Regions from separate parts of the Gracilibacillus caseinilyticus genome, predicted to be linked through region 1. Evidence: a T-box and tRNA genes for the amino acid it is inferred to sense, from the RefSeq annotation. Region 1 holds a T-box; the other holds one or more tRNA genes.

Region 1 (15,174 bases):
CTGCGGCCAACAGGGGCATCGATCGTACCGTAATCATGCGGTATATCACCATGCACTATCGCTTTATAAGACCGTTTCATCGTTTTCTCTTTTAATTGCTTTGCTAGTCGTTCATGTGCTTTATCATGCTTCGCAACGACTAATAATCCACTGGTGTCTTTGTCAATTCGATGTACAATACCAGGCCGTTTCACACCATTTATTCCGGACATATCATCACAGTGATACAACAAGGCATTTACTAATGTGTCTTCAAAATGCCCTGCTGCAGGATGAACAACCATCCCACTCTGTTTATTGATAACTAAAATATCCTGATCTTCATAGACAATATCGATCGGTATATTTTTAGGCTCCACATCAAGTGGCTTGGCAACAGGTACCATCCATTCGATTGTATCTCCATTTTGACATTTATAATTTTGTTTGACCACTTTATCATTTACAGACACTAAATCTTTCTCGAACCACATTTTTATTTGTGATCTGGAAAAGTCCTCGGTTACGTCGACAAGTAATTTATCAATTCTTGTGCCTGCTTCTTCATTTGTTACTTGATAAGAAAACTCACTCATTTTTTCGTGTTACTCCTTTTTTGATTCCGTTCATCAAAGAATGTGTAGATAAATATAAAAATGACACCAACTACTAATGCTGAATCAGCGATATTAAAGATCGGATAATCGTAACTGCCAATATAAACATCAAAAAAGTCGACTACCTCTTTCCGGAACAACCGATCAATAAAATTCCCAATCGCTCCGCCAAGTACGAACGCCAAGGCAATGCCCAGCCATTTGCTTTCTTTCGCAAATTTCTGGATATAGAAAATAATAAAGCCAATGACAATAATCGTTATAATATAAAAGAATCCCATTTGACCTTGCAAAATTCCCCATGCTGCCCCTGAATTTCGATGAGACGTTATGTAAAAAAAGGATTCAATTACCGTTAAGCGATCGCCGATTTCCATGTTTGCGACAACCAGATATTTGGTTACCTGATCAACTAATATAACTGCTAATGCTATAAGATATACTCGCCACATAATGTACCTCCGCTTATTCTCTTACATACCTTTCACATTATACCACTAATATCTCAAATGAAAAAGTGGCTTCGATATAACAGAAGTGCGTATGCTGAAAATCGAACAAACCAGATATAAAAAAACTCTGCAAGTTACCAATTAATACGAAGTTGAAGCAAACTGCGAAGTAAATACCGCTCAAAATGCTACCTCTTACATCAGTTGTGAAATATTAACATTAGCGTAGGCCAACCACGTAGACTCCCACGGGGATTGTGCAGGTGCTGAAGATCCACTTTGTGAAGCGATCTTCTTTACAAAGTTAGCTTCAGCCGTGCCCCGCAGGACGCGAAGTGATTGGCCGGAGCGGAATTTAAGCACAGTATATATGTCAATATGATCTCAAAGCTGATCATCACGTTCATTTTTTACGGTTATATACGAAGTTACTTCATAGTTTATAGATACAGTTCAATAGACAAAGCCGAACATAACACGAATGTTAGTTAAAAACATTTCGTGGGATGTTCGGCTATGATTTGACTAAAACACTTTTGCTCCAGCCTCCTAGCAGACGGATTACTCTGCTATGTCCTGATAATTTTCTTTTACAACTTGAGCGCAGCGTTGACAAAGTGTTGGGTGGTCAGGGTCTTCTCCTACTGTATCTGCTACAACCCAGCAGCGTTCACACGTTTCACCATCGTGTTTGTTAATGTGAACAGAAACATGGTCATATTGCTTACCCACTTCAAGTTGATCAACCACTTCAACATGTGAAACGATCAATAACTGATGTAAATAAGGGATTTCCTGCAATAATGTCGCAATTTCCTGGTTGTTTGCTTTTAGCGTTACCGCTGCCTCTAAAGATTTACCAATTGTTTTCTCTGCACGAGCTTCTTCTAAGGCTTTGAGAATATCATCTCGTACTTCCATGAATTGAGACCATTTAGCAGCCAAAACTTCTTGATCTGGTAATTCTTTAGGTTCTGGCATATCTGCTAACTGTGGTGAAGCAGCTTCCACTCCCGGAATGTATTGCCACACTTCTTCCATTGTATGGGTTAGAATCGGCGTCAACAGTTGAACAAGTGACGTAATGATTTCATGATAAACTGTTTGAATGCTACGTCTTCTATGATCATTTTCTGCTTCAATATATAAAATATCTTTGGCAAAATCTAGATAGAACGAGCTTAAATCAATCGTACAGAAGTGATGGATTGTTTGATAGACAGTAGAGAAATCATACGCATCATACGCTTTACGTGCTTTCTCGATCACTTGTTGCAAACGGTAGAGCATATAACGATCAATTTCTTCTAACTTCTCATCTGCGACTTTATCTTCTACATTGAAATCTGCTAAGTTACCTAAAAGGAAGCGGAACGTATTTCGAATTTTTCGATAGCCTTCTGCAGATTGTTTGATAATCTCATCAGAAATACGTACATCCGCCTGATAATCAACAGATGCTACCCATAAACGAAGGATATCTGCACCATATTGTTTCATAATTTTTGAAGGAACAACGACATTACCTACCGATTTACTCATCTTACGGCCTTGACCGTCTAGCGCAAAACCATGACTAATGACAGTTTCGTACGGTGATTTACCCGTTACAGCTACAGCTGTCGAGATCGATGAATTAAACCAGCCGCGATATTGGTCTGATCCTTCCAAATATACATCAGCAGGTCGCTGTAATTCTTCTCTTGATTCCAGTACCCCTTGATGGGAACTGCCAGAGTCGAACCAAACGTCCATAATGTCGGTTTCTTTGGTGAATTCACCATTTGGACTGTGTTCTGAGCTGAATCCAGCTGGAAGTAAATCTGTCGTGTCCCAATCAAACCAGATATTTGAACCATGCTCTTCAAATAATCCTGCTACATGCTCAATGGTTTCATCATTAATAATCGGCGTTTTATCCTCGCCATAGAAAACAGGAATTGGTACACCCCAAGTACGTTGTCTCGAAATACACCAATCTTCGCGATCGCGAACCATGTTAAATAATCTTGTTTCGCCCCATCCTGGCAACCAGTTAATTCGCTTGATTTCAGAGAGAATGTCTTCACGGAAATCTTTAATCGATGCAAACCACTGACTAGTCGCACGGAAAATTGTTGGTTTCTTCGTACGCCAATCATGAGGATAAGAATGTGTAATGAAATTCATCTTTAACAATGCGTTTGTTTCTTTTAGTTTTTCTGTTACTACTTTATTTGCTGCATCATAGAACAAGCCTTCGAAACCAGGCGCTTCTTCCGTAAAGTTACCTCTTTCATCAACCGGACAAAGTACATCCAAACCGTATTTTTTCCCGATGATAAAGTCATCTTCACCATGTCCAGGTGCTGTGTGGACAAGTCCTGTACCACTTTCTGTTGTAACGTGCTCTCCTAAAATTACTAATGATTCACGATCATAAAATGGATGCTGTGCCACAACATATTCCGCATCCTGACCTTTAAAAGATTTGACTACTTCTGCTTGCTGCCATTCTAATTGTTCTGTTACTTCTTCCAGTAAATCATGAGCAACGATATACTTCGATCCTGCTTCTTTTACCACTACATATTCTAAATTCGGATGAACAGAGATTGCTAAGTTCGCCGGAATCGTCCAAGGCGTTGTCGTCCAAATAACGAACTTCTCGTCACCATCCAGCAACTGTTTGCCATCCCTCACATCAAATGCCACATAAATCGATGCAGATCGTTTATCCTGATATTCGATTTCTGCTTCCGCTAATGCAGACTCGGAAGATGGAGACCAGTATACAGGTTTACGTCCTTTATAGATATAGCCTTTTTTCGCCATCTCGCCGAACACTTTAATTTGAGCCGCTTCATATGATTTATCCAGAGTGATATAAGGATTTTCCCAATCCCCTCTTACACCAAGCTGTTTAAATTGAGTACGTTGGTTATCAATTTGTTTTAACGCATATTCAGCACATTTCTGTCTAAATTCAGATACCGTCATTTTCTTACGGTTTACTTTTTTCTTAGCCAGCGCCTGTTCAATTGGCAATCCGTGTGTATCCCAGCCTGGAACATATGGTGCGTGAAAGCCGGCCATCGACTTATATTTCACGATAAAGTCTTTTAATACTTTATTTAACGCATGCCCCATGTGAATATCGCCATTAGCGTACGGAGGGCCATCATGGAGCATAAACAATGGTCTTCCTTCTGTACGTTGTTGTACTTGTTGATAGAGATGTTCGCTATCCCATTTTTCTTGCAGTTTCGGTTCTTTGTTCGGTAAATTACCACGCATTGGGAAATCTGTTTGCGGCATTTTTAACGTTTTTTTGTATTCCAATTTGCATCCTCCTATTTAATTTCTGTTGATAATCTCATTCACAATACTAAGTAATGTTACCTTTTTAGGTCCATTTTAATTGTCTCACAGGACCATAAAAAAACTCCTCATCCCAAAAAGGGACGAGGAGTTCTCGCGGTACCACCCTTATAGACAGCAAGATCTTTCGTACTGTCCACTCAGCAATTCGTAACGTGAATGATTCGTTTACACTTACTCTATTTCGGTGTAACTACTCATGGGTGATCTTCTATTAAAGGGCTAAATTAGGCTCCCACTATCCCTAAATCGCTACGTTAGCATACTTTAATATACTGTCCCAATCCTAGTATTTAACTAACATCATCAAAAGTTTGTAATAAGAATTATATGTAATAATTCTTATTTCGTCAAGGCTTAATAATGTGTTGACTCTTCTTGTGCGGATTCGTCTTCATCCTGATCGAAATCCATATCGAAGAGCCCGTCCCAATCTTTATTATCCAAAAGGTCAAGCTGAGCTTCTACTAACATTTTCAATCTTGTGCGAAAGACCTTGGCTTGCTTCTTTAATTCTTCCACTTCCAACGCGATAGATCTTGATTTATGTAGAGCCTCATTAATAATTCGATCGGCATTTTTCTCTGCTTCTTTTATAATTAATTTCGATTCTTTTTTGGCGTTTTCTTTTACTTCTTCCGCTGTTTCTTGTGCAACCAGAATGGATTTATTCAAGGTTGATTCAATATTTGAGAAATGACTCAGCTTCTCATTTAAATGATCGACTTTTTCATTCAGTTCCTTCTTTTCACGAATGACTGTCTCATAATCTTTAATGACTTGATCCAGAAATTCATTCACATCATCTTCATCATAACCGCGAAATCCTCTGGCGAACTCTTTGTTATGAATATCGAGCGGTGTTAAAGGCACATTGGCCACCTCCTAATAGATGTCTTTCTTTTATACATTATCTTATCATACTTTTTAGGCAAGTCAGCAAAATTTTCGCAAAAATTATAATAATTTCTCATAATTGATCCTAAATTTATCTTTTTTTGTCATTCCTTGTAGTTCTGCTATCCGTGATCTGCCTTTTCCTCTTACCGAAATCATATCGGCTTCTTCCAAAGTAAAAGCTGGCTGTTCGATCGTTTGAAAATTTACTTTGACAAAACCTTTCTTAATAAGTGTTAAAGCTTGTTGTCGAGACATCTGGTACATTTCTTTCATTAGCACATCTAAACGTAAGGATGCGCATGTAGCAGTGCGTGATTGCCACTGATCCTGACTAATCAGCCGATTTGATAACCCCACTCGTTCAAATTGAATTCCAGCCTTCTTAATTCCGGTAATGTTGGCAATTAAATAGGCAGATATATCTTCTGTAACGAGGATCTGTATGACATTATCATGTATCACAATGTCACCTATTTTTTTCCGTTTGATACCAGCAGACAAAAATGCACCAAGTACATCACGATGTTCAATGGATACGAATTTATCCGGAAAAGTCGCTTGCAGCAGCTCTAATTCAAAATCAATATCGGTGATTTCTTCATAGTATGGTGCCAGAATTGCTCTTTTACGTTCGGCATGATCCCAGCCTCCAGCAAACGAAAGCGATAATTCTTCATCATTTCCAATAATGGATTGAAGTATTCGTTGTTCACGAGGATGTAAAAAATCGATGAGTTTGCGCTGGTAACGAGTTGTAATTTCCTCCCGCCAAGATAAAACTTGATCTATGAACGGGTATTCTTCTTTTCTAAAATGTTGATAAAGGTCCATTTAATCACCTGTCGTCTATGTAATACTGGATTTAAAGCAGATTAAAAAATAAAAAGCCTAATCCGCGCATCGCAAATTGTAATACAAATAAAGCAACGATTGGCGAAATGTCAATCATGCCACCGATAGGAGGAATTATCTTGCGGAACGGCTCTAAATAAGGCTCAACGATGGAGCCGAGAAAATTACCGATAGAAGATTGTCGTGCTCCCGGAAACCAGGACATTAAAATATAAATAATGATCGCATACGTATAAAGCTGCATTGCGTAATATAATATCTCATATAACATATACATTGAATTGATTACCACCTTTGTTCTGGATCTACTTCCTCCATTATTTCAGTAATATTACCTGATATTTCAATATTTTCAGGTGTACATAAGAAGGTCTGTGAACCTAATTTTTTTATTTGACCAGATACAGCATATACTGTACCACTCATAAAATCAATAATTTGACGGGCCTGCTGATTATCTACTCGCTGCAGATTGATGACAACCGATCGCCGGTTTACAATATGATCGGCAATGTCTTGTACTTCATTATAGTTTCTAGGTTCACATAATACCATTTTCGTATTCTTTTGTACCGAAGATAAGCTGACGACATTTGTTTTATCCTCTTTGCGCTGACTTCTTCTCATTGGTTCTGCTTCTGCAGAAGATTCCTGTTCCAGCTCCTCTTCTACTATTTCATATTCTTCATCTTCGAGTCCGAAAAGATTACGAAATTTTCCTTTCATACTCATCGTTCATTCACCTCTATTCTTCATATGGTCCTACAAGGCTCGAACCAATACGTATATGGGTTGCTCCCTCTTCAACAGCGATCTGATAATCATTGCTCATGCCCATCGAAAGATAAGTACAGGGTGCATGACTGTGTCCTTTTTGTTTAATTTGATCACGGAGTTTTCTTAACGAACGAAAAATTTCCCTTAATTGATTGCGATCTTCCATATATGGTGCCATTGTCATTAAGCCGACTACTCTAATATTAGAATACCCTTCTAACGTTTCGATAAACGGTTCCACCTCAGCAGGTGACAGACCGTGCTTTGATTCTTCTCCACTAACGTTCACCTGAACGAAGCAATCAACAGGCTTGTCTGCTCGCTTATTAATTTCCTTTGCTAAAGACTTACGGTCCAAAGAATGAATATAATCTACTTTATCGACCACTTCTCTTACTTTTCTCGATTGAAGGGTTCCAATAAAATGCCAATTAGCTTTACTGCCGATCTGCTCATACTTCTCTAAAAAACCTTCGATTCGATTTTCACCAAAATGGCTGATCGTTGCTTCTAATGCTTCAAGGGCTCGTTCAACGGATACATATTTCGTCACCCCAATTATTGAGATGTCTTTTGGATGACGTCCTGTCTTTTCACATGCTTGATTGATTTGCTGGTTGATTGCTGCTAAGTTTTCTGCTACAGACATGATTATACTCCCTTCTCACTTTTAAGCTAGACCAATGAATCCGATCATCCGGCCTGTCGGATGCTTGTCACGTCGATGAGAATAAAAAAGGCTGTCATGCGACGTGCAATACGATGTTGTATATATATGAGCTGGTAATACGCCTGCCTCGATTAGTAATTGCTTGTTTAACTGCTTTAAATCCAATTGGTATTGACCATCCCAACCGTCGTAACAATTTTGATGAGCAGGTTCAATATGCTGAATGACATGATCATTGACTTCATAACAGGACGGACAAATACTTGGTCCTATTACTACTTCTATATCACTTGGATCAGCAGACAATTGTATCATCGCCTGGGTGGTTTTCTGTGCGATTTTGTTTACGGTCCCTTTCCATCCCGCATGTGAGATGGCAACAATTCCTTTTTTCCTGTCTGCGAAAAATAACGGCACACAGTCAGCAAACAGTGCAGCACAGACCATCTCATTCTCCATTGAAACTAAACCATCGGCATCTGGTATTGCCGTTTCCATGGAGTGACTCCCCTTACCTTTATCTCGTTGCTCTGCTATGTGCACTTTGTTTCCATGCACTTGTTCTGCTAATACCCAATGATCTAAAGGTACAGAAATAGCATTCGCAAGTAATTGTCGATTGTTCAAAACGTGCGTAGGATTGTCCTCAACATGAAATCCTAAATTGTTGCTATCATAAGGGGGTAAACTGACCCCACCTTCTTTTGTCGTAAAACCTGCTATGATCTTCTTATCACCATTTATCCATGGAGCTATCCAAACTATCGGCTCTTTTTCATCTCGTACAAAGGGTTCTGTCATCATACCCCTCCCTATTTTACCCCATTTTATCACATATTGTGCGATCATAACAGCGACAATGTCGTTTATTGCGAATATGCGGAAGAATCGTCATCTTTTGGCGAAGTCGTTATTGCAGAAAAGCTGCCATTCTTTTTAACCAGGATCACGTCATGACCAATTTTCATAACATGCTCCCAAGGGATAATGACTTCTCTTGACTCTCCAAAAACACCGAACATTTTTGTTTTAGTGGCTACGACCAGATTTGAAATGCTGCCTAAATCGATATTAATTTCAATATCTGTCAAATTGCCAAGCTTAGTACCATCTTCAATATAGACAATATCTTTTAATTGTAGTGACGATAATGTGATCATGAATACCTTTACCTCCTTTTTATCAATATATGTCTTATTAAAAAAAATATGGTGTTTATGACAATAAAAATAGTTCATCTTCTCAGATGAACTGCGCAACCTATTAAAGTATTCGTAAAAGAAAGGATGATAAAAGTGGGTAGAGATGAACATAAGAAAAAAGCTGGAAAGAATCGCTTAGCACAAACACCAAAGCAAGAAAAGATGGATGGTTTTGACGTCGAATTTTCCTCTGAATTAGCAGATGCGGAGGACAAAGAAGCACAAGCGCGTGGTAAACAGGCGGACAGTCGAGCGAAACACGCTAGACCATAATAGAAGATTGCCATTTCTGTTTAAATTTGATGATAACGAAAAAGCCGAATTTAACACGAAGTATTTATCCTCCGTGTTAAATTCGGCTATATCTGTTTTTGCTCTAGCCCTTCTTTTACTTACTCAAACATTTCTTTATTCATTTCTTTAATTGCGGCTTTTTCCAAACGTGAGACCTGTGCTTGCGAAATACCGATCTCTTCTGCGACTTCCATTTGTGTTTTTCCTTGGAAGAAGCGTTTATTTAAGATCATTTTCTCACGTTTATTCAGTCGGTGCATTCCTTCTTTGATAGATAAATTATTAATCCAATCATTATCTTTAATGGAATCATCACCAACTTGATCCATTACATAAATAGGATCTCCTCCATCGTTGAAAATCGGTTCAAACAATGAAACAGGGTCTTGAATGGCATCCAATGCAAATATTACGTCTGTCACAGGCACATCTAATTCATTCGCAATTTCCAGAGGAGAAGGATCCTTTGATGTCTTATTCAAAAGCTTTTCTCTTGCATGAAGTGCTTTATACGCAATATCCCGTAATGACCTGGATACCCTAATTGGATTGTTGTCACGGAGATACCGTCTAATTTCACCAATAATCATCGGAACAGCATAGGTGGAAAATTTCACGTTTTGACTTAAATCAAAATTATCAATAGATTTTAATAAGCCGATACATCCTACTTGAAACAGATCATCACCATACTCTCCACGATTATGGAAGCGTTGAATAACACTAAGTACTAACCTTAGATTGCCATTGACCAATTTTTCACGTGCTGATTGATCTCCATTTTGCATGGCTTTGAATAAAATTCTCATCTCTTCATTCTTTAGAACCGGTAATGTAGCTGTGTCTACCCCACATATTTCTACTTTGTGTCTTGTCATATCGTACCCTCCCAATTGGAGATCCTTCTCAAAAATCAGTATCACCAATCAGGAGGTTTTTATGCATCATCCATCATTTACCATGAAGAGAGATTTACACCATTTTATTAAACTCTTTTTGCAATCTTTTGATGATTTTTTTCTCCAATCTGGAAATATAGGACTGCGATATTCCAAGCATATCTGCTACATCTTTTTGTGTCATTTCTTCTTCTTTTTCCACAAGACCAAAACGCAATTCCATGATTTGTCGTTCACGTCCATTTAATTGATCTAATGCTTTTCGTAATAACGATTTATCTATACTTTGTTCTAAGTCTTTAAATGTCACATCTTCATCAGTACCAAGTACGTCTGACAACAGTAATTCATTGCCATCCCAATCAACGTTTAACGGTTCATCAAAAGAAACCTCTGTTTTTATTTTATTATTTTTCCTGAGGTACATAAGAATCTCATTTTCAATACATCTTGATGCGTATGTTGCTAGCTTGATTTTTTTCTCAGGATTAAATGTATTGATTGCTTTAATTAAACCAATTGTACCAATACTGATCAAATCCTCAATATTAATACCAGTATTTTCAAACTTTCTAGCAATATAAACAACAAGACGTAAATTTCGTTCAATCAGCATTGCTCGAGCTGCCTTGTCACCTACCGGAAGCCGATTAATTAATTCAAATTCTTCTTCCTTCGACAATGGTGGAGGTAATGCTTCGCTTCCCCCAATATAATAAATTTCATCTACTTTAAACCCTAGCTTCTTTAAAATTTTGTAAAAAATCATTTTATATTTTTGTTGCACGATTTGCATTCCTTCCACTCCTTATCGATATAATGTCACCCTGTCTGTTGAAATAATTTAGGGTGTAATAAACAATGATAACTGTCATCAGATACCAAATTCCCAAATTGAATTCCTATTAACACCTTTTTACTAGTCAGTTGAAGATCCTTCATATGTATGTTCAAAAGGTCGGGTTTAAATGCCAGCATAAAATCCTGATCGCCACTAACACCCTGAAATGGTAATAGTCTAAATCCTACATTTTGAAATTCATTACTTTCACCTCCTAGCAGTTGTTGATAGGAAGTTCGAAGCTGTGCAATTTGCGCCTCTGTATACCAATGCCTTAAGATTGTTTCATCTACAATAATCACAGGCGTTTGGGTAAAAGGATCAACTAAATGGTTCCCACTGTCCAAATAACCGATCGTTTCTATGCTTTTCTCTTTCCAGCCGATCGAGACAGTATAGTAAAATTCCTGTTCAAACTGTTGCATTTTGTGCTTGTCCATTCGGAATTTTGTGAAAATTAGAACAATAGGAAAACCAATTAATACAAATAGTGCATGTATTTGACCTGCCTCCACTCCTTGACTAGTCAAATTCCCTTCTTGATAAAATAAAAAATGAATGGCAAATAAGCCACCGCCTATTGAAAAAGTCATAAAATAAAATGTACATAATAACTTTAAATAGACAGCAACATTTCGGAATCCAAACGCCATGCATACCATCAGCATGGAGTGAATAACTTTGAAATACCAAGCATCTATCGGGAATGTTGGAGCAATGAAAGATAACGGTACAATAATGGATCCAAATAAGCTCGCAAGTAAAAGGCGATACCATTTGCTCATGTTTCTGGTGATGGACTGGGTCAGCAAAAGGATCATCCAGTCAATCATAATATTGATAAGCCAAATGACTTCGATATAAACTGTCACCATGTCCTCCCTTTCCCAACAAACTTAACAAGCATTTCTTGTCTACTAAGTATAAAGAAAGAAAGGAAAGAAGTCTGTCACAGTTTGTATGCAAAAATCATCTAGTTTTAAGAAAATTTGATTGAAATTGTTGAATGAATGAATTAGCGGGAGGGTAGTTAGATCGCAACATGCCTTGATCAAGGCACTAAGTGTGAAACCGGCTAACTCAAGAAGTATGTCGATGCTAAATGAGGAAAACTTTCAATGAAGCTTGCAGCAGAAGTATAACAAAATGATTGCACGAACAGATAGGGTATTATGATCACCGCAAAATTCAAAAATTCTTCAGATCAGAACCACTCACAGTCCTATCAAAATTACATAATACGGATTATGTAAAGTGAAACTTTATGATGATGTGGTAATTTTGATAGTTAATATATGCGTAGCAAAGCTCAGGAAATATGCTCCGCGTTCTGTGGGGCAAGGCTTTACCTAGGCTATTACTTGCACTGCTTCTTTGCTGCCTTGTGCCGAGGAAGTCCACTTCGAAGCGATACTTGTAGACACAAGCACAAACAAAGTGGATCTTTAGCCTTGCCCGCAGGACGCGAAGTGGTTGTCCGGAGCGTTATCATAGCACTTTAAACATGCCAAAATGACCTCTACGCTGACATAATCCGTATTATCGACAGCAAAACATTTCCTTTATTCATAACGACATTCAATGCTTTGTGATGGTGTTTAAAAAATTGTTGATAAAAAAAGCTGCCAAGGATGGCAGCTTTTTAGATTATCTTCTTCTGTTACGATTTCTTAAGAATGTTGGAATATCCAACGTGTCTTCTTCTTGCTTTGGTCTTGATGCAGAAGATGTTGGTGTTGGCTCTTGTTGTGCTTTTTCTGGTTGTGGCTGTTGTTTTGGTTGTTGTTTTTCTCTTTTTTGAGGACCGGATTGTAATACGGATCTAGGTTTGTTTTGTGCATTTTTAATTTGTGTTTCATCAAATCCAGTTGCAATAACCGTTACAACAATCTCGTCTTTTAAATCTTCGTTAATAACAGAACCAAAAATAACATTTACTTCCTGATCTGCGGCAGATGTCACGATATCAGCAGCCTCTTGTACTTCATAAAGGCTTAAATTAGCTCCGCCAGTAATATTCATTAGAACGCCATGTGCCCCATCAATTGATGTTTCAAGCAATGGAGAAGAGATGGCCTTCTTTGCAGCTTCAGCAGCTCGGCTCTCACCAGTCGCGATACCGATACCCATTAATGCTGAACCTTTATCAGCCATAATGGTTTTCACATCTGCAAAGTCAACGTTAATTAAACCGGGTGTTGCAATTAAATCAGAGATACCTTGTACCCCTTGACGCAATACATTATCAGCTTCACGGAAAGCTTCTAACATCGGCGTGTTTTTGTCAATAATTTCTAACAATCGATCGTTCGGAATAACGATTAATGTATCTACACTGCTTTTTAATCCATCGATTCCTGAAACTGCCTGTGTAGCACGTTTTCTACCTTCAAAGGTAAATGGACGAGTAACAACCCCTACAGTTAACGCTCCTAGCTCTTTTGCTACAGAAGCGATGACTGGTGCAGCACCTGTTCCGGTACCACCACCCATACCTGCAGTAACAAATACCATATCTGAACCTTTTAAGATTTCTTCAATCTGTTCTTTGCTTTCTTCTGCTGCTTTTCTTCCTACTTCTGGATTGGCACCTGCACCTAATCCTCTCGTTAATTTCGTTCCAATTTGCATTTTTACTTCAGCTTTTGACAAGTTCAGTGCCTGTGCGTCGGTGTTTACCGCAATAAATTCCACACCTTGTACACCATGTTCTATCATTCGGTTCACAGCGTTGCTCCCGCCACCGCCGACACCGATTACTTTTATCGTAGCTAGCTGATCCATATTCGTATCAAAGTCTAACATGCCATTTCCTCCTATTTTGCAAGATTAATAGTCTGTATGTTTCCACGTGTGAAAAGATAGTCCTTCTTAATCAAAGAAATATTTGAAAAAGTTTGCTAATTTAGGCTCTTTCTTCTCTTTTGGCTGTCTTTGTTTCTGAGGTTTTGCCTGTGCCCGGTTCGGTTTTTCTTTTTGAACAGGTTTCTCTACCATTTCTTGTTCTGTTACTGCATTTGAAAACTGTTTCCCTTGTATTTTCGCATTCTTGTAGGCAAATTTCAAGATACCAATTCCGGCTGTAAATTGAGGCTCTCGAACCCCTATATAATCCGGTATCGCAATTCTGACATTACTTTGGTAAATATCCTGTGCTAATTCAGCTGTACCAGGCATACTCATAGTCCCGCCTGTAAGTACTAAACCACCCGGAATCTCATCATATCCCATTTTTTGTATTTCTCGAGCACTATATACCAGAATTTCTTCTAATCTAGCTTCAATGATTTCGGCTAAATCTACTTGATTATATGTTTGTCTTTGATTACTGCCAATAATATTGACATCAAAGATTTCCTCCTCATTCGCATCTTGGAAAAATGCATGTCCATGATCAAGTTTAATATCCTCTGCTTCTTCTGAGGTGGTCCGTAAGCCGATTGATAAATCTTTCGATATATTGTATCCGCCAAGTGGTATGACACTCGTAGCAGCTAATCCATCGTCTTCAAATACCGAAACGGTCGTACTTCCACCGCCGATGTCCAACAAGGCAACGCCTAAACTTTTTTCATCTTGTGATAATGCCACTTCACCCGTTGCCAAAGGCTGTAAGCAAATATCCATAATTTTTAAACCAGCTTTTTCAACACACTTCAAAATATTATGCAACATGGTTTTGGAGCAAGTAATAATAGTGCCTTCCATTTCCAAGCGTACACCAATCATTCCCCTAGGATCACGTATCTCGTCAAGCCCGTCCACAATGAATTGTTTCGGAATAACATCGACAATTTCGCGCTCTGGCGGAATGGACATAACTTGTGCCGCATCCATAACCCGATATATATCTTCTTCTGCAATTTCTTTACTGTCACTGGAAACTGCTACAACACCATGGCATCTTTGTAATTGAACATGATTACCATTAATGCCTACAATTACTTGATCAATATGTATATCTACCATACGCTCCGCCTGTTCGACTGCTGCACGGATTGAATGTACAGTTTCGTCTATGTCTACTATAGCTCCTTTTTTCATACCTAGTGACTTGGCTGTTCCTACACCAATTACGTTAAGTGAATCTCCAACAATCTCTCCGATAATCACTTTTATTTTTGATGTACCTATATCCAAGCTGACTAGAATTTCACCGTTATCCATAAGGCACCTCCTAATTCTATGCATTAAACTACGTATCTCTTCATATAATAAACTGTATTAAACACTATTATAATAAAAAAAACAACAATTTTACACGTATAAGTGCAAATTTAGCAGAAAAAATTCATTCCTTTTCTTTTGCATGCTTTTTTTGTTGTTTATAT
Region 2 (15,174 bases), 1.3 Mb from region 1:
ACATTTACAAAACGTACCGACAGCACTTGATTTAGAACAAGGGTTAATTAAACTTCGCCAGGAACTGGAGGAGTGAAGATGATAACAAAACCAAGTGTGCAAATAAAGAAAGAATGGGATATTGTTGGAGCTAGGCAAATGGGAAGAGAGTTAGCAAAAGAATTAGGGTTTGGAACGGTTGATCAAGCCAGAATTGCCACTGCCATCTCAGAACTGGCCAGGAATATCTATTTGTATGCCAAAACAGGTCAAGTGACATATGAAATAATTGAGGAAATGAACAAAAAAGGCATAAAAATTATTGCCACTGATGCAGGTCCTGGGATCAAAGATTTAAGTAAAGTAATGGAAGATGGTTTTTCCACTTCTGGAGGACTAGGGGCTGGGTTGCCTGGCGTCAAAAGGTTGATGGATTATTTTGATATTGTCTCTGAACCGGAAAAAGGGACAACAATAACTACGATCAAGTGGGTTCGTTAATGCAGACTGTATAATATGTACGATGTTTCATACTCCTATACCTTAGTGATTGTAGTTTCCAATTTGCACGATTAGTAGATAGGAGGTAAGGAGATGGCGCCTTATAAATTTGATATTGATAACTACATGAAATTATTGAAAAAATATATATCTTCACAAGATGAAACGTCCTTATATCAGGCAGAATTATTTAGTAAATCATCGATGCAACATCAAATATCACCAGAAGAAATTATCAATGTGCATATTCAAGCACTGCAAGCGCTGTATCCTGATTTACCTGAAGAAATTGATGCTTCTATGAATTTCTTATTGGAAATGATGATATCCTATGGATTAGCCTATCAGGAATTCCAAACACTAAGGGAAAAGCAAGGAGAATTGGAGTCTGAGATTGCAGTAGCTGCCAACATGCAACAAACGTTATTGACAACTACTAAACCAGTCGTTCCAGGACTAGACATAGGTGCTGTTAGTGTTCCTGCCAATCAGATGAATGGGGATTACCATCATTTCGTTACAGATGAATCAAATAATATTGGAATTGCGATTGCGGATGTAATTGGTAAAGGTATCCCGGCTGCTCTAGCGATGTCGATGATTAAATATTCGTTGGACAGTTTTCCAGATACAATGCGTAATCCAAGTGTGATCTTAGAGAATTTGAATCGTGTTGTGGAGCGTAACGTAGATACGAGTATGTTTATAACGATGTTCTATGGGTTATATGACACCAGTACCGATACTTTTCAATTTTCATCAGCAGGGCATGAGCCTGGTTTTTATTACTGTGCGGAGTCTGACCGTTTTTATGAAATCAGTACCAAAGGTTTAGTGCTCGGTGTTTCCGATCAAGCCATATATCAACAGTCAGAAATGAAAATGAATCCAGGGGATATGGTTATATTATTAACGGACGGAGTAACGGAATGTCGAGTTGGTGATGACTTCATTGAGTCAAATGAAATGTTGGAAGTGATCCGCAAGTACATGCATTTACCAGCGCAAGAAGCAGTAGACGCCGTGTACCGACACTTCGAACGTTTGCAGGATTTTCAACTTAGAGATGATTTTACATTAATTTTCCTAAAAAAATAAGTTTAGTTATCATTATGAAGGGGTATCAAACTAACTAGGCACACAGCAAACCAATGATTTTGTAATATAGTTGTAATTTGGAACAAAGTTCAGCAGGACGACAGGAGGTAGCTGATTTGAACTTAAATATAGATCTAGTAGATAAGAATGAAGCGCAAGAAGTGGTTTTGTCAGGAGAAATCGATGCGTACACTGCGCCTAAATTGAAAGAAGCGTTATTACCGTTAACGAAGCAGGAAGGTAATAAAATCGTTGTTGATTTGGAAAATGTAAATTACATGGATAGTACTGGACTAGGCGTATTTATCAGTGCGCTGAAATCAACTAAAGAACATAACAGTGAAATGAGACTTGTAGCGTTGCAGGAGCGAGTGCGGAGACTTTTTGATATTACGGGGTTGGATGGGATTATCAACATCGACTCAACGGTGCGAGGTGGAAATTAAATGGAACCTTTTGACTTCATTGAAATGAAAGTCCCGGCAAAAGCAGAATATGTAGGGGTTATCCGGTTAAGTACATCTGGAATAGCCAATCGTATGGGATTTTCTTACGAAGAAATTGAAGATCTGAAAGTAGCAGTATCAGAAGCGATGTCAAACGCAACGGAACATGCATATCAGAATGAAGATGGCGGAGAAGTAACCATTGGATTTGGCCTTTATCAGGATCGTTTGGAAGTAATGGTAGCTGACAGAGGCGGCAGTTTCGACTTACAGAAAGTAAAGAAGGATTTAGGGCCATTTGTTAACAATGAATCAATTGAAGATTTACGAGAAGGAGGCTTTGGCCTATTTTTAATTGAAGCACTGATGGACAAAGTTGAAATCAAGAACGATTATGGTGTGATCGTGCTAATGACTAAATACCTCCATGAAAATGAGGTGGATATTAATGACGACCAAATCACGACCTCACAATAATCATGAGGATGAAGTATACGAGTGGATTCGTACATTTCAAGAAGATCCCGATAACCAATTGATTCAAGAGAAAATTGTTCTTACCTATCAAAAACTTGTGAAATCACTAGCAAGAAAATATGCAAAGAATGAAATGATTTATGAGGATCTTGAACAGGTCGGAATGCTCGGTTTATTAGCTGCGATTAGAAGATACGATCCAGATATCGGAAGATCGTTCGAATCATTTGCAATTCCAACGATCATCGGTGAAATCAAACGATTCATCCGTGATAAGACATGGAGTGTTCATGTCCCGAGAAGAATTAAAGAACTTGGTCCAAAAATCAAAAAGGCAACAGAATTGTTAACAACTGATAATCAAATGTCACCATCGATCAAAGAGATTGCCGCTTATTTGGAGGTTTCAGAAGAAGAAGTACTGGAAACAATGGAGATGAGCCAGAGCTATAATGCTTTATCTGTAGACCGAAAAATTGAAGCAGATGCTGATGGCAGTGAGGTGTCCATTCTTGACTTGATTGGTAATCAGGATGAAGGATACGAAGACGTTGATCGTCAGCTATTGTTAGAAAAAATCATGCCGATTTTAAATGAAAGAGAACAGTTAATTCTTAAATATACGTATTTTGAAAACAAGAGTCAGAAAGAAACGGGTGAAGCACTAGGTATTTCACAAATGCATGTATCTAGAATTCAGCGCCATGCCTTGAAAAAATTAAGAGAAGCATTGCTGGCAGAGAATATGGAGGCTATGCGTTAATGCAAAAAGAAGGTCACGTAGAAGTATCGGTATATCAAAAAGCAAAAAAAGGTAACTACTATTGCGGTGACAGTTATTTTTATCATGAAGCCGATGATAAATTTATTTGTGCATTAGCGGATGGGCTCGGTAGTGGAGAATTCGCCAAGGAATCTTCTCAAATAGTGATGGATGTTATTAAAGAAAACACCAGTGACTCGGTAGCGTCTATTATGAAGAAAAGTAATAAGAAGTTAGTTGGTAAACGTGGAGTTGTTCTAGGTATTTTGCAGATCGACCTAAGAGATAAACAATATGCCTATTCTTCCATTGGTAATATAGGTTTACTAACCGTCACATCTGACTCAATCAAAAAGCGAAATATACCACAGGCAGGCTATCTAAGCGGCTTTGATCGTCCATTCAAAATAATGTCAGACGACGTCGAAGAGAACATGATCTTTATCATGTTTTCAGACGGAGTAACATCAAAGGAAATATCCAATAGCTACTTCCATAACCAGGAAGTAGAGCAAATCACTGATACTTTTTCCTATCAGTATAAGCATAACATGGACGATGATACGACTCTAATAGCAATGAAATATAAAGAGGGACCTCAATGATATGAGGTCTCTTTTCTATTAGAACCCTCGGTAACTAATCAGCTTGAAACTAAATTAATCCACTCAGTGCCTATAATATGGATTATGTTAACTAGCTGCTTAGTGGTAATTTTGAAATATTTCATCTGCTTGGCAATACCGTTCCGTCCAACCACTTCGCGTCCTGCGGGGCACGGCTGAAGCTAATGTATGAGTTCTACAATTTATACAAGAGCTAGCACATTGAGGTGATTATAATTGTCATGATAGTATTCAAATTCTACATAGCAATGTGCCTAGCACCACTGCTATTAGCTGTGCGGAGCATATTTCCGGAACTTTTCTAAGCAGATGAAATCTATCAAAATTATCACAATGTCAGACAGTTCCACTTTACATATTCCATATTATAGGTAGCTTTAATTTAGTTATGAAGGTGGGGGTAAGCCGATATCACCTTCCAGTAATTAAAAGAACGACACTAAGAATGCGACAAATCGGCTGATCATTTAGGGTTGTGGGTCATATAGCAATGTCGGTGCTTTTCTTATTTTTCTTTTTTTTGTTAAAATATAGATGGCAAATAGTGAAGGAGGAAACACATTGGCAAATAACGAAGAGCATGAGCAGCTATTACAAGCTGTGACCGAACGGACGAAGATTAATCAAAAATCAGTAAAAAGTGTTATTCACTTATTAGAGGAAGGAAATACAGTTCCATTTATCGCACGTTACCGAAAAGAGCAAACAGGATCGCTTGATGAAGTACAAATCAAAGATATTCAGGATGCTTGGCAATACGTCAATACATTAAATGATCGAAAAGCAGAAGTAATAAGATTAATTGAAGAACAAGGTAAGCTGACAGACCAGCTCCGTATCGATATTGAAAAAGCGAATCAACTGCAGAAAGTAGAAGATTTATACAGACCATATAAACAGAAACGTAGGACAAGAGCTACGATTGCGAAAGAAAAAGGTTTAGCACCGTTAGCCAAAGAAATATATCAAACACAAAACCTTGACATTGAAGCAAAAGCGAAAGAATTTTTATCAGAAGAACATGAATTACATAATGTTGAAGATGTTCTCGCCGGTGTACAGGACATTATTGCTGAATGGCTTGCTGATGAACCAACGCACAGGGAGCATATCCGGAAGCAAACATTCCAGAAAGGCTTAATAAGTGCAACTGTCAAAAAAGCGGAATTAGACGAGAAGAAGATTTATGAAATGTATTACGAATATAGCGAATCAGTTAGCAAGATTGTATCACACCGTATTCTGGCCTTAAATCGTGGAGAAAAAGAGGGAGTTCTTAAAGTTTCGATTGAACCACCTACAGATCATCTATTGGCATATTTACAGAAGCAAGTTACTCTCCGTAATGCTACCGAGCAGATCAAAGAATTAATGGAACAGGTGATTGAGGATAGTTATAAACGTTTAACACAGCCATCCGTTGAACGAGAGATTCGAGCGGCTCTATCTGAAAAGGCAGAGGAGCAGGCAATTGATATCTTCTCGAAAAACTTGAAAAGTCTGTTGTTACAGCCTCCGCTAAAAGGCAAGTATGTACTAGGTGTTGATCCGGCATTTCGCACAGGCTGTAAGTTGGCGGTAATTGATGACACAGGTAAAGTTAAAGCTGTCGATGTCATGTATCCAACGGCACCGAAACACGATACCAAAGGTGCAGAGGGAAAAGTAATGAAATTTATTAATGAATTTCCGATCGAACTTATTGCAATTGGAAACGGTACGGCGTCTCGTGAATCGGAGCAATTTATCGCTAATGTGATTGAAAACAATCAACTTGATGTTGCCTATATCATTGTTAATGAAGCAGGGGCAAGTGTGTATTCAGCTTCTAAATTGGCGCGTGAAGAGTTTCCTGATCTACAGGTAGAAGAACGGAGTGCGGTCTCCATCGCCAGACGAATACAAGATCCGTTGGCAGAGTTGGTGAAAATAGAACCGAAAGCTATTGGTGTGGGTCAATATCAGCATGATGTCAGTCAAAAGAAATTGACAGGATCATTGACATTTGTTGTAGAAACCGCAGTTAACCAAGTGGGTGTCAATGTAAACACCGCATCATCTTCCTTATTACAATATGTATCAGGATTGAACAAAACGGTTGCCAATAATGTTATCAAATATCGTGACGAGAACGGAAAATTCACCAATCGTAAGCAATTAAAAGATATTCCAAGACTTGGAAACAAAACGTACGAGCAAAGTATCGGTTTCCTGAGAGTCATGGATGGTGACGAGCCACTAGATCGTACGCCGATTCACCCGGAGTCTTATCCAGCAGCTAAGCAAATTTTGAAAGAGATTAACAGTTCAGTAGATGACTTAGGCAGTGAGAAGTTAAAAGAGTTAATCCATCAGTTAGACAAAAAAACGTTAGCGAACCAATTAGATATTGGTTTACCAACATTAGAGGACATTCTGAAAGCTTTAATAAGTCCGAATCGAGATCCTCGTGATGACTTGCCACAACCATTGTTAAAGAAGAATGTGCTATCGATGGAAGATCTTCAAAGTGGTATGGAATTGCAAGGTACTGTCAGGAATGTCGTTGATTTCGGTGTTTTTGTCGATATAGGAGTGAAACAGGATGGACTAGTTCATATCTCCAAAATGTCAAATCAATTCGTCAAGCACCCGATGGATCTTGTCTCTGTAGGTGATGTAATTACAGTATGGGTGGATCAGGTGGATCAAAACAAGCAACGAATAGCATTAAGTATGGTGAATGATTAAGTAATAGGTAAAAGGTGCCGATCGTAAGGGTGCCTTTTACTTTATTTGTTCTTTATCACAATAGAAATACCAACACTGATTCAATAATCGAATTTGGTATTTATTCTTTTGAAGGAAAGCACCTGATAATTGTTTTTTTAACCAAGTAGGCATTTTGATTCCTCCCTTATTTGGTTTGTTGTACTATATATATGATGATAGAAAGATAGGTGTGAAACACAATGTCTGTAATGACACAAACAGAATTAGAAAAATTAACAAAAGACATATCAGAGAAGGAGTTCCATAAACCATTTGTAGATAAGGTCTGTTTTAATAACCGGTTAAGGACAACTGGTGGCAGGTACTTACCTGGAAAAAGGTTAATTGAACTGAACCCAAAATATTTTGATGAACTAGGTTTTGATGAGTTTGTTGGAATTATCAAGCATGAGCTATGCCACTATCATCTTCATATAGAAGGAAAAGGTTATCAGCACCGTGATCGTGAATTTAGACAACTGCTTAAACAGACTAATTCTCCGCGCTTTTGTAATCCATTACCTTCAACACAAAACGATTATAAATATCAATATCAATGTTCCGAGTGTAATCAGTTATATAATAGAAGGAAAAGAATGAATACGAACAGGTATCGTTGCGGTAAATGTCGCGGTCGTTTAACCTTATTGATAAAAACATAAAAGAATTTAGAGATATGTATTGACTTATAGTTTTAGTATATGATAAATTATATTGGTGTCACTTTGAAGGGCACTTGTCCAACCAGATAAAACATTTTAAAATGTTTTTCTGAAAATGGTTGACAACAAACTTCAAATATTATATTATATTTAACGTCGTCAACATGAGTTATTCATTATTCCACAGTAGCTCAGTGGTAGAGCAATCGGCTGTTAACCGATCGGTCGTAGGTTCGAATCCTACCTGTGGAGCCATGGAGAAGTACTCAAGTGGCTGAAGAGGCGCCCCTGCTAAGGGTGTAGGTCGCGTAAGCGGCGCGAGGGTTCAAATCCCTCCTTCTCCGCCATTATTTTTTTGTGGCCCGTTGGTCAAGTGGTTAAGACACCGCCCTTTCACGGCGGTAACACGGGTTCGAATCCCGTACGGGTCATCTTTTCAAACAATTTAATAGGTCCGGTAGTTCAGTTGGTTAGAATGCCTGCCTGTCACGCAGGAGGTCGCGGGTTCGAGTCCCGTCCGGACCGCCATTGTTGGGCTATAGCCAAGCGGTAAGGCAACGGTTTTTGGTACCGTCATGCGCTGGTTCGAATCCAGCTAGCCCAGCCATTTTTTTGACTAAAAATAGCTTGCTATCATTCGTCTTTCTGACGAATATACTATTCTTATAGTTTGATCGTTTCTTCACAAAGTAAGTAGTAATGATCGATCATAATAAAGATAATTTTTCTATATGCTACTTTTGATTTAAAAGCAGTTTTACAAAATAGAAAATTGAGCTACCGTCGTGATTGATATGCAACAAGAGCCATTAGCTCAGCTGGCAGAGCATCTGACTTTTAATCAGAGGGTCGGAGGTTCGAATCCTCCATGGCTCACCATCTATATACTATATAATGGATGACTGGGTATCGAGCGGTCGTGGCGGAATGGCAGACGCGCTAGGTTGAGGGCCTAGTGGGTGAATAACCCGTGGAGGTTCAAGTCCTCTCGACCGCATTTTAAAAAGTTTTTAAAAAACTATTGACGCTGCAAAGCGTTCCGTGATATATTAGTAATTGTCGCTTTGATAAGCGCCCGTAGCTCAATTGGATAGAGCGTTTGACTACGGATCAAAAGGTTAGGGGTTCGACTCCTCTCGGGCGCGCCATAACCGGGAAGTAGCTCAGCTTGGTAGAGCACTTGGTTTGGGACCAAGGGGTCGCAGGTTCAAATCCTGTCTTCCCGACCAGTCGATCAGTAATTTCATAAATATATTTGTTACATGCGGGTGTAGTTTAGTGGTAAAACCCCAGCCTTCCAAGCTGATGTCGAGGGTTCGATTCCCTTCACCCGCTCCATTGTAAATGGGCCTGTAGCTCAGCTGGTTAGAGCGCACGCCTGATAAGCGTGAGGTCGGTGGTTCGAGTCCACTCAGGCCCACCATTTACGGAGTCATTTTGATCTTTGAAAACTGAACAAAACAACCAGTATGAATTAATAAACAAGCTAGCTTATAGAAGCGAGCGCAAGTCAACTTTATTGAGAGTTTGATCTTGGCTCAGGACGAACGCTGGCGGCGTGCCTAATACATGCAAGTCGAGCGCGGGAAGCTAACTGAATCCTTCGGGAGGACGTTAGTGGAACGAGCGGCGGACGGGTGAGTAACACGTGGGCAACCTGCCTGTAAGATTGGGATAACCCCGGGAAACCGGGGCTAATACCGGATAACACATTGCTTCGCATGAAGGAATGTTGAAAGATGGCCTCTGGCTATCACTTACAGATGGGCCCGCGGCGCATTAGCTAGTTGGTGAGGTAACGGCTCACCAAGGCAACGATGCGTAGCCGACCTGAGAGGGTGATCGGCCACACTGGGACTGAGACACGGCCCAGACTCCTACGGGAGGCAGCAGTAGGGAATCTTCCGCAATGGACGAAAGTCTGACGGAGCAACGCCGCGTGAACGAAGAAGGTTTTCGGATCGTAAAGTTCTGTTGTTAGGGAAGAACAAGTGCCGTTCAAACAGGGCGGCACCTTGACGGTACCTATCGAGGAAGCCCCGGCTAACTACGTGCCAGCAGCCGCGGTAATACGTAGGGGGCAAGCGTTGTCCGGAATTATTGGGCGTAAAGCGCGCGTAGGCGGTTTCTTAAGTCTGATGTGAAATCTTGCGGCTCAACCGCAAGCGGTCATTGGAAACTGGGGAACTTGAGTGCAGAAGAGGAGAGTGGAATTCCACGTGTAGCGGTGAAATGCGTAGATATGTGGAGGAACACCAGTGGCGAAGGCGACTCTCTGGTCTGTAACTGACGCTGAGGTGCGAAAGCGTGGGGAGCGAACAGGATTAGATACCCTGGTAGTCCACGCCGTAAACGATGAGTGCTAGGTGTTAGGGGGTTTCCGCCCCTTAGTGCTGCAGTTAACGCATTAAGCACTCCGCCTGGGGAGTACGGCCGCAAGGCTGAAACTCAAAAGAATTGACGGGGGCCCGCACAAGCGGTGGAGCATGTGGTTTAATTCGAAGCAACGCGAAGAACCTTACCAGGTCTTGACATCTTCGGATGTCCCTAGAGATAGGGAGTTCCCTTCGGGGACCGAATGACAGGTGGTGCATGGTTGTCGTCAGCTCGTGTCGTGAGATGTTGGGTTAAGTCCCGCAACGAGCGCAACCCTTGATCTTAGTTGCCAGCATTAAGTTGGGCACTCTAAGGTGACTGCCGGTGACAAACCGGAGGAAGGTGGGGATGACGTCAAATCATCATGCCCCTTATGACCTGGGCTACACACGTGCTACAATGGATGGTACAGAGGGCAGCGAAACCGCGAGGTCAAGCAAATCCCATAAAACCATTCTCAGTTCGGATTGCAGGCTGCAACTCGCCTGCATGAAGCCGGAATCGCTAGTAATCGTGGATCAGCATGCCACGGTGAATACGTTCCCGGGCCTTGTACACACCGCCCGTCACACCACGAGAGTTGGCAACACCCGAAGTCGGTGGGGTAACCTTTGGAGCCAGCCGCCGAAGGTGGGGCCAATGATTGGGGTGAAGTCGTAACAAGGTAGCCGTATCGGAAGGTGCGGCTGGATCACCTCCTTTCTAAGGATTATAGGAACACCTTTTACAAGGTGACAAATCATACTTGGTTGTTTGGTTCAGTTTTGAGAGATCAATACTCTCTTGAACTTGTACCTTGAAAACTAGATAAGAGTAATCAGGACGTGGAAGCAACTGCTTGACAGCTGTGGAAACGAAACTGATGACAAGACATCAAACAATAACCAACTCGCTTTTCATTGGAATAAAGTAAGTATAGTTAAGTGAAGAAGGGCGCACGGTGGATGCCTTGGCACTAGGAGCCGATGAAGGACGGGACAAACACCGATATGTCTCGGGGAGCCGTACGTAGGCCTTGATCCGAGAATTTCCGAATGGGGAAACCCTCTGCTCGTCATGGAGTAGAACATTTATCTGAATCCATAGGATAAATGAGGCAGACCCGGGGAACTGAAACATCTCAGTACCCGGAGGAAGAGAAAGCAAACGCGATTTCCCGAGTAGCGGCGAGCGAAACGGAATTAGCCCAAACCAAAAAGCTTGCTTTTTGGGGTTGTAGGACACTCCTTTGGAGTTACAAAGAAATACATTAGACGAAGTGGTCTGGAAAGGCCCATTATAGAAGGTAACAATCCTGTAGTCGAAAATGTGTTTCCTCCGGAGTGGATCCTGAGTACGGCGGAACACGTGAAATTCCGTCGGAATCCGGGAGGACCATCTCCCAAGGCTAAATACTCCCTAGTGACCGATAGTGAACCAGTACCGTGAGGGAAAGGTGAAAAGCACCCCGGGAGGGGAGTGAAAGAGAACCTGAAACCGTGTGCCTACAAGTAGTCGGAGCCCTTTTATGGGTGACGGCGTACCTTTTGTAGAATGGACCGGCGAGTTACGATCCCCTGCAAGGTTAAGTGGAAGACACGGAGCCGCAGCGAAAGCGAGTCTGAACAGGGCGTTTTAGTAGGTGGTCGTAGACCCGAAACCGTGTGATCTACCCATGTCCAGGGTGAAGGTCAGGTAACACTGACTGGAGGCCCGAACCCACGCACGTTGAAAAGTGCGGGGATGAGGTGTGGGTAGGGGTGAAATGCCAATCGAACACGGAGATAGCTGGTTCTCTCCGAAATAGCTTTAGGGCTAGCCTCAAGGCATGTATGTTGGAGGTAGAGCACTGATTGGACTAGGGGCCCTTACCGGGTTACCGAATTCAGTCAAACTCCGAATGCCAATCATATTACCTTGGGAGTCAGACTATGGGTGATAAGGTTCATAGTCGAAAGGGAAACAGCCCAGACCGTCAGCTAAGGTCCCAAAGTATACGTTAAGTGGAAAAGGATGTGGCGTTGCATAGACAACCAGGATGTTGGCTTAGAAGCAGCCATCATTTAAAGAGTGCGTAATAGCTCACTGGTCGAGTGACGCTGCGCCGAAAATATACCGGGGCTAAACGTATCACCGAAGCTACGGATTGATCTACGATCAATGGTAGGAGAGCGTTCTAAGTGCAGCGAAGTCAGACCGTGAGGACTGGTGGAGCGCTTAGAAGTGAGAATGCCGGTATGAGTAGCGAAAAAGAAGTGAGAATCTTCTTCACCGAATGCCTAAGGTTTCCTGAGGAAGGCTCGTCCGCTCAGGGTTAGTCGGGGCCTAAGCCGAGGCCGAAAGGCGTAGGCGATGGACAACAGGTTGATATTCCTGTACCACCCAATTCCGTTTGAGTGATGGGGGGACGCAGAAGGATAAGGAATGCGCACCACTGGATGTGTGCGTTGAAACAGTAAGTGAGTCAGATAGGCAAATCCGTCTGGCAATCACAAGCTGTGATCAGGAGGGAAATATAGTACCGAAGTTCCGGATTTCACGCTGCCAAGAAAAGCCTCTAGCAAGGAAAAGGGTGCCCGTACCGCAAACCGACACAGGTAGGCGAGGAGAGAATCCTAAGGTGATCGGGAGAACTCTCGTTAAGGAACTCGGCAAAATGACCCCGTAACTTCGGGAGAAGGGGTGCTTCTTTTGCGAGAAGCCGCAGTGAAAAGGCCCAAGCGACTGTTTAGCAAAAACACAGGTCTCTGCGAAGCCGTAAGGCGAAGTATAGGGGCTGACACCTGCCCGGTGCTGGAAGGTTAAGGGGATGCGTTAGCATTAGCGAAGCGTTGAACCGAAGCCCCAGTAAACGGCGGCCGTAACTATAACGGTCCTAAGGTAGCGAAATTCCTTGTCGGGTAAGTTCCGACCCGCACGAAAGGTGCAACGACTTGGGCACTGTCTCAACGAGAGACCCGGTGAAATTATACTATGCGTGAAGATGCGCATTACCCGCGACAGGACGGAAAGACCCCGTGGAGCTTTACTGTAGCCTGATATTGAATGTTGGTACAGCTTGTACAGGATAGGTGGGAGCCTGAGATACGTGAGCGCTAGCTTACGTGGAGGCGCCGGTGGGATACCACCCTGGCTGTATTGACCTTCTAACCCAGAACCGTGATCCGGTTCGGAGACAGTGTCAGGTGGGCAGTTTGACTGGGGCGGTCGCCTCCTAAAATGTAACGGAGGCGCCCAAAGGTTCCCTCAGAATGGTTGGAAATCATTCGCAGAGTGCAAAGGCAGAAGGGAGCTTGACTGCGAGACCTACAAGTCGAGCAGGGACGAAAGTCGGGCTTAGTGATCCGGCGGTACCGAATGGAAGGGCCGTCGCTCAACGGATAAAAGCTACCCCGGGGATAACAGGCTTATCTCCCCCAAGAGTCCACATCGACGGGGAGGTTTGGCACCTCGATGTCGGCTCATCGCATCCTGGGGCTGTAGTCGGTCCCAAGGGTTGGGCTGTTCGCCCATTAAAGCGGTACGCGAGCTGGGTTCAGAACGTCGTGAGACAGTTCGGTCCCTATCCGTCGTGGGCGTTGGAAGTTTGAGAGGAGCTGTCCTTAGTACGAGAGGACCGGGATGGACACACCGCTGGTGCACCAGTTGTTCTGCCAAGAGCATCGCTGGGTAGCTACGTGTGGAAGGGATAAGTGCTGAAAGCATCTAAGCATGAAGCCCCCCTCAAGATGAGACTTCCCATCACGTAAGTGAGTAAGATCCCTCAGAGACGATGAGGTTGATAGGTTCGAGGTGGAAGCATGGTGACATGTGAAGCTGACGAATACTAATAGATCGAGGACTTATCTATACAAATGTTTCTGATGTGCAACGGTTCGTTGATGTCTGTCTCTTGTCTTATCTAGTTTTCAAGGTGCAAACCCATGTAATAATATAGGATGATTGATTAAAATCGTCACATCCATGTGACAACATCGATCGACCAACATCCTTGTTAGTCTGGTAGCGATAGCGAAGAGGTCACACCTGTTCCCATGCCGAACACAGCAGTTAAGCTCTTCAGCGCCCATGGTAGTTGGGGCTCGCGCCCCTGCAAGAGTAGGACGTTGCCAGGCTGTTATATTTTATATAACTAAAAAGTTATAGAGTAACAAATTAATATTATTATTATCGTCGCGGGGTGGAGCAGTCTGGTAGCTCGTCGGGCTCATAACCCGAAGGTCGCAAGTTCAAATCTTGCCCCCGCAACCAAATTTTCTTAATACGTTGAAATAACTTCTTCGAAAGAAAATGAATGTAGTGCCCATTGGGTACAACCAAATGGTCCGGTAGTTCAGTTGGTTAGAATGCCTGCCTGTCACGCAGGAGGTCGCGGGTTCGAGTCCCGTCCGGACCGCCAGTTTATGACTAACAAACCTTAAGTATGGTAACTTAGGGTTTTTTTGTTTGTCCAAAAATAAAAAATTTTTCCTAATTACCACTACATATAGAGGTTCGTCCTGTCACCAACGTTAAAGATTTGGTATGATAATTTTAGGTTGCTTTTTTGGAGGTGCTGGCATGGAGGAGTTTGACTTTATTCAATCGATAAAACCGAAGTATTATCGTCAATCATCCGTTATCAAGGGTATCGGCGATGATGCTGCCATATTGAGACATACAAATAACGATATAATAATGACAATGGATACAATGGTTGAAAATATACATTTTAACGAAATGACAACTGCACCGTTTCATATCGGCTACCGTGCACTAGCGGCGAATATTAGTGACATTGCGGCAATGGGAGGAAAGCCAGTCTCCTATTTAGTGTCTATTACTGTACCTGATCGATGGTCAGCAGAGGAACTGCAAGAAATATATCAAGGTATGACAGCATTGGCAAATGCTTATCACATGGACTTAATCGGTGGTGATACAGTCTCTGGTGAGCATCTAAGTTTGTCAATCACCGTATTAGGAACAGTAAACAATGGTAAAGCTAGATATCGTAATACTGCTAGAGAACATGATATAATCTTTGTAACCGGTACGCTTGGGGATTCTGCATACGGTTTGCATTTGTTACTGAATGAACAAGATGATGCAGCATCGCAATATTTTATTCATCGTCATCAGATGCCAAGCCCAAGAGTGTCATTTATTAATCAGGCTAGACCTATAGAACGGATGGCATTAAATGATGTGAGTGATGGTATTGCAAATGAAGCGAATGAAATCGCAGCTGCTTCAGATAAAGGAATGCTGTTGGATTTTGATCGCATCCCCTACCACGATTTACTTGCAAAGAATTCTCCAGATAACTTGTATCAATGGATATTAAGTGGTGGAGAAGACTTTGAATTAATAGGAACAGTGCCGCCTGAAGATTGGGATAGACTAATGGAATACGCGAAACTCACTGACACAAAGCTAACCTCAATCGGTAAGGTAGTAGATAACGAAAAATTTAATGGAAAAGCCTGGTTGCGATATCAAGGTCAATTAAAAATCTTAGATAAATCAGGATATAC

What was found. A T-box is a leader RNA that pairs with one kind of tRNA and senses whether it is charged. The one in region 1 lies ahead of ileS (isoleucine--tRNA ligase), so its partner is inferred to be a tRNA-Ile.
Region 2: it encodes a tRNA-Ile, which carries the amino acid that the T-box ahead of ileS (isoleucine--tRNA ligase) is inferred to sense. The anticodon was not compared.

The regions. Positions count from the first base shown of each region.
Region 1 covers NZ_CP095072.1:3,768,860-3,784,033, forward strand. The annotation lists gene MUN88_RS18080 (RluA family pseudouridine synthase) at 1-575, opposite strand, end outside; gene lspA (signal peptidase II) at 572-1,048, opposite strand; gene ileS (isoleucine--tRNA ligase) at 1,610-4,369, opposite strand; T-box leader at 4,485-4,705, opposite strand; gene MUN88_RS18095 (DivIVA domain-containing protein) at 4,766-5,281, opposite strand; gene MUN88_RS18100 (YlmH family RNA-binding protein) at 5,366-6,139, opposite strand; gene MUN88_RS18105 (YggT family protein) at 6,171-6,437, opposite strand; gene MUN88_RS18110 (cell division protein SepF) at 6,446-6,892, opposite strand; gene MUN88_RS18115 (YggS family pyridoxal phosphate-dependent enzyme) at 6,906-7,586, opposite strand; gene pgeF (peptidoglycan editing factor PgeF) at 7,608-8,411, opposite strand; gene MUN88_RS18125 (YlmC/YmxH family sporulation protein) at 8,474-8,767, opposite strand; gene MUN88_RS18130 (YfhD family protein) at 8,903-9,082, shown strand; gene sigG (RNA polymerase sporulation sigma factor SigG) at 9,202-9,981, opposite strand; gene sigE (RNA polymerase sporulation sigma factor SigE) at 10,076-10,798, opposite strand; gene spoIIGA (sigma-E processing peptidase SpoIIGA) at 10,825-11,718, opposite strand; gene ftsZ (cell division protein FtsZ) at 12,491-13,648, opposite strand; gene ftsA (cell division protein FtsA) at 13,715-15,010, opposite strand; gene MUN88_RS18160 (small basic family protein) at 15,135-15,174, opposite strand, start outside.
Region 2 covers NZ_CP095072.1:604,893-620,066, reverse strand. The annotation lists gene MUN88_RS03015 (STAS domain-containing protein) at 1-76, shown strand, start outside; gene MUN88_RS03010 (anti-sigma regulatory factor) at 79-480, shown strand; gene MUN88_RS03005 (PP2C family protein-serine/threonine phosphatase) at 574-1,578, shown strand; gene MUN88_RS03000 (STAS domain-containing protein) at 1,695-2,024, shown strand; gene rsbW (anti-sigma B factor RsbW) at 2,025-2,501, shown strand; gene sigB (RNA polymerase sigma factor SigB) at 2,473-3,264, shown strand; gene MUN88_RS02985 (SpoIIE family protein phosphatase) at 3,264-3,869, shown strand; gene MUN88_RS02980 (Tex family protein) at 4,425-6,620, shown strand; gene cmpA (cortex morphogenetic protein CmpA) at 6,657-6,773, opposite strand; gene MUN88_RS02970 (SprT family protein) at 6,842-7,303, shown strand; tRNA gene MUN88_RS02965 (tRNA-Asn) at 7,484-7,558, shown strand; tRNA gene MUN88_RS02960 (tRNA-Ser) at 7,560-7,650, shown strand; tRNA gene MUN88_RS02955 (tRNA-Glu) at 7,663-7,734, shown strand; tRNA gene MUN88_RS02950 (tRNA-Asp) at 7,755-7,831, shown strand; tRNA gene MUN88_RS02945 (tRNA-Gln) at 7,836-7,910, shown strand; tRNA gene MUN88_RS02940 (tRNA-Lys) at 8,107-8,182, shown strand; tRNA gene MUN88_RS02935 (tRNA-Leu) at 8,217-8,300, shown strand; tRNA gene MUN88_RS02930 (tRNA-Arg) at 8,375-8,451, shown strand; tRNA gene MUN88_RS02925 (tRNA-Pro) at 8,456-8,532, shown strand; tRNA gene MUN88_RS02920 (tRNA-Gly) at 8,568-8,641, shown strand; tRNA gene MUN88_RS02915 (tRNA-Ile) at 8,650-8,726, shown strand; rRNA gene MUN88_RS02910 (16S ribosomal RNA) at 8,819-10,381, shown strand; rRNA gene MUN88_RS02905 (23S ribosomal RNA) at 10,597-13,508, shown strand; rRNA gene rrf (5S ribosomal RNA) at 13,657-13,773, shown strand; tRNA gene MUN88_RS02895 (tRNA-Met) at 13,833-13,909, shown strand; tRNA gene MUN88_RS02890 (tRNA-Asp) at 13,981-14,057, shown strand; gene thiL (thiamine-phosphate kinase) at 14,219-15,174, shown strand, end outside.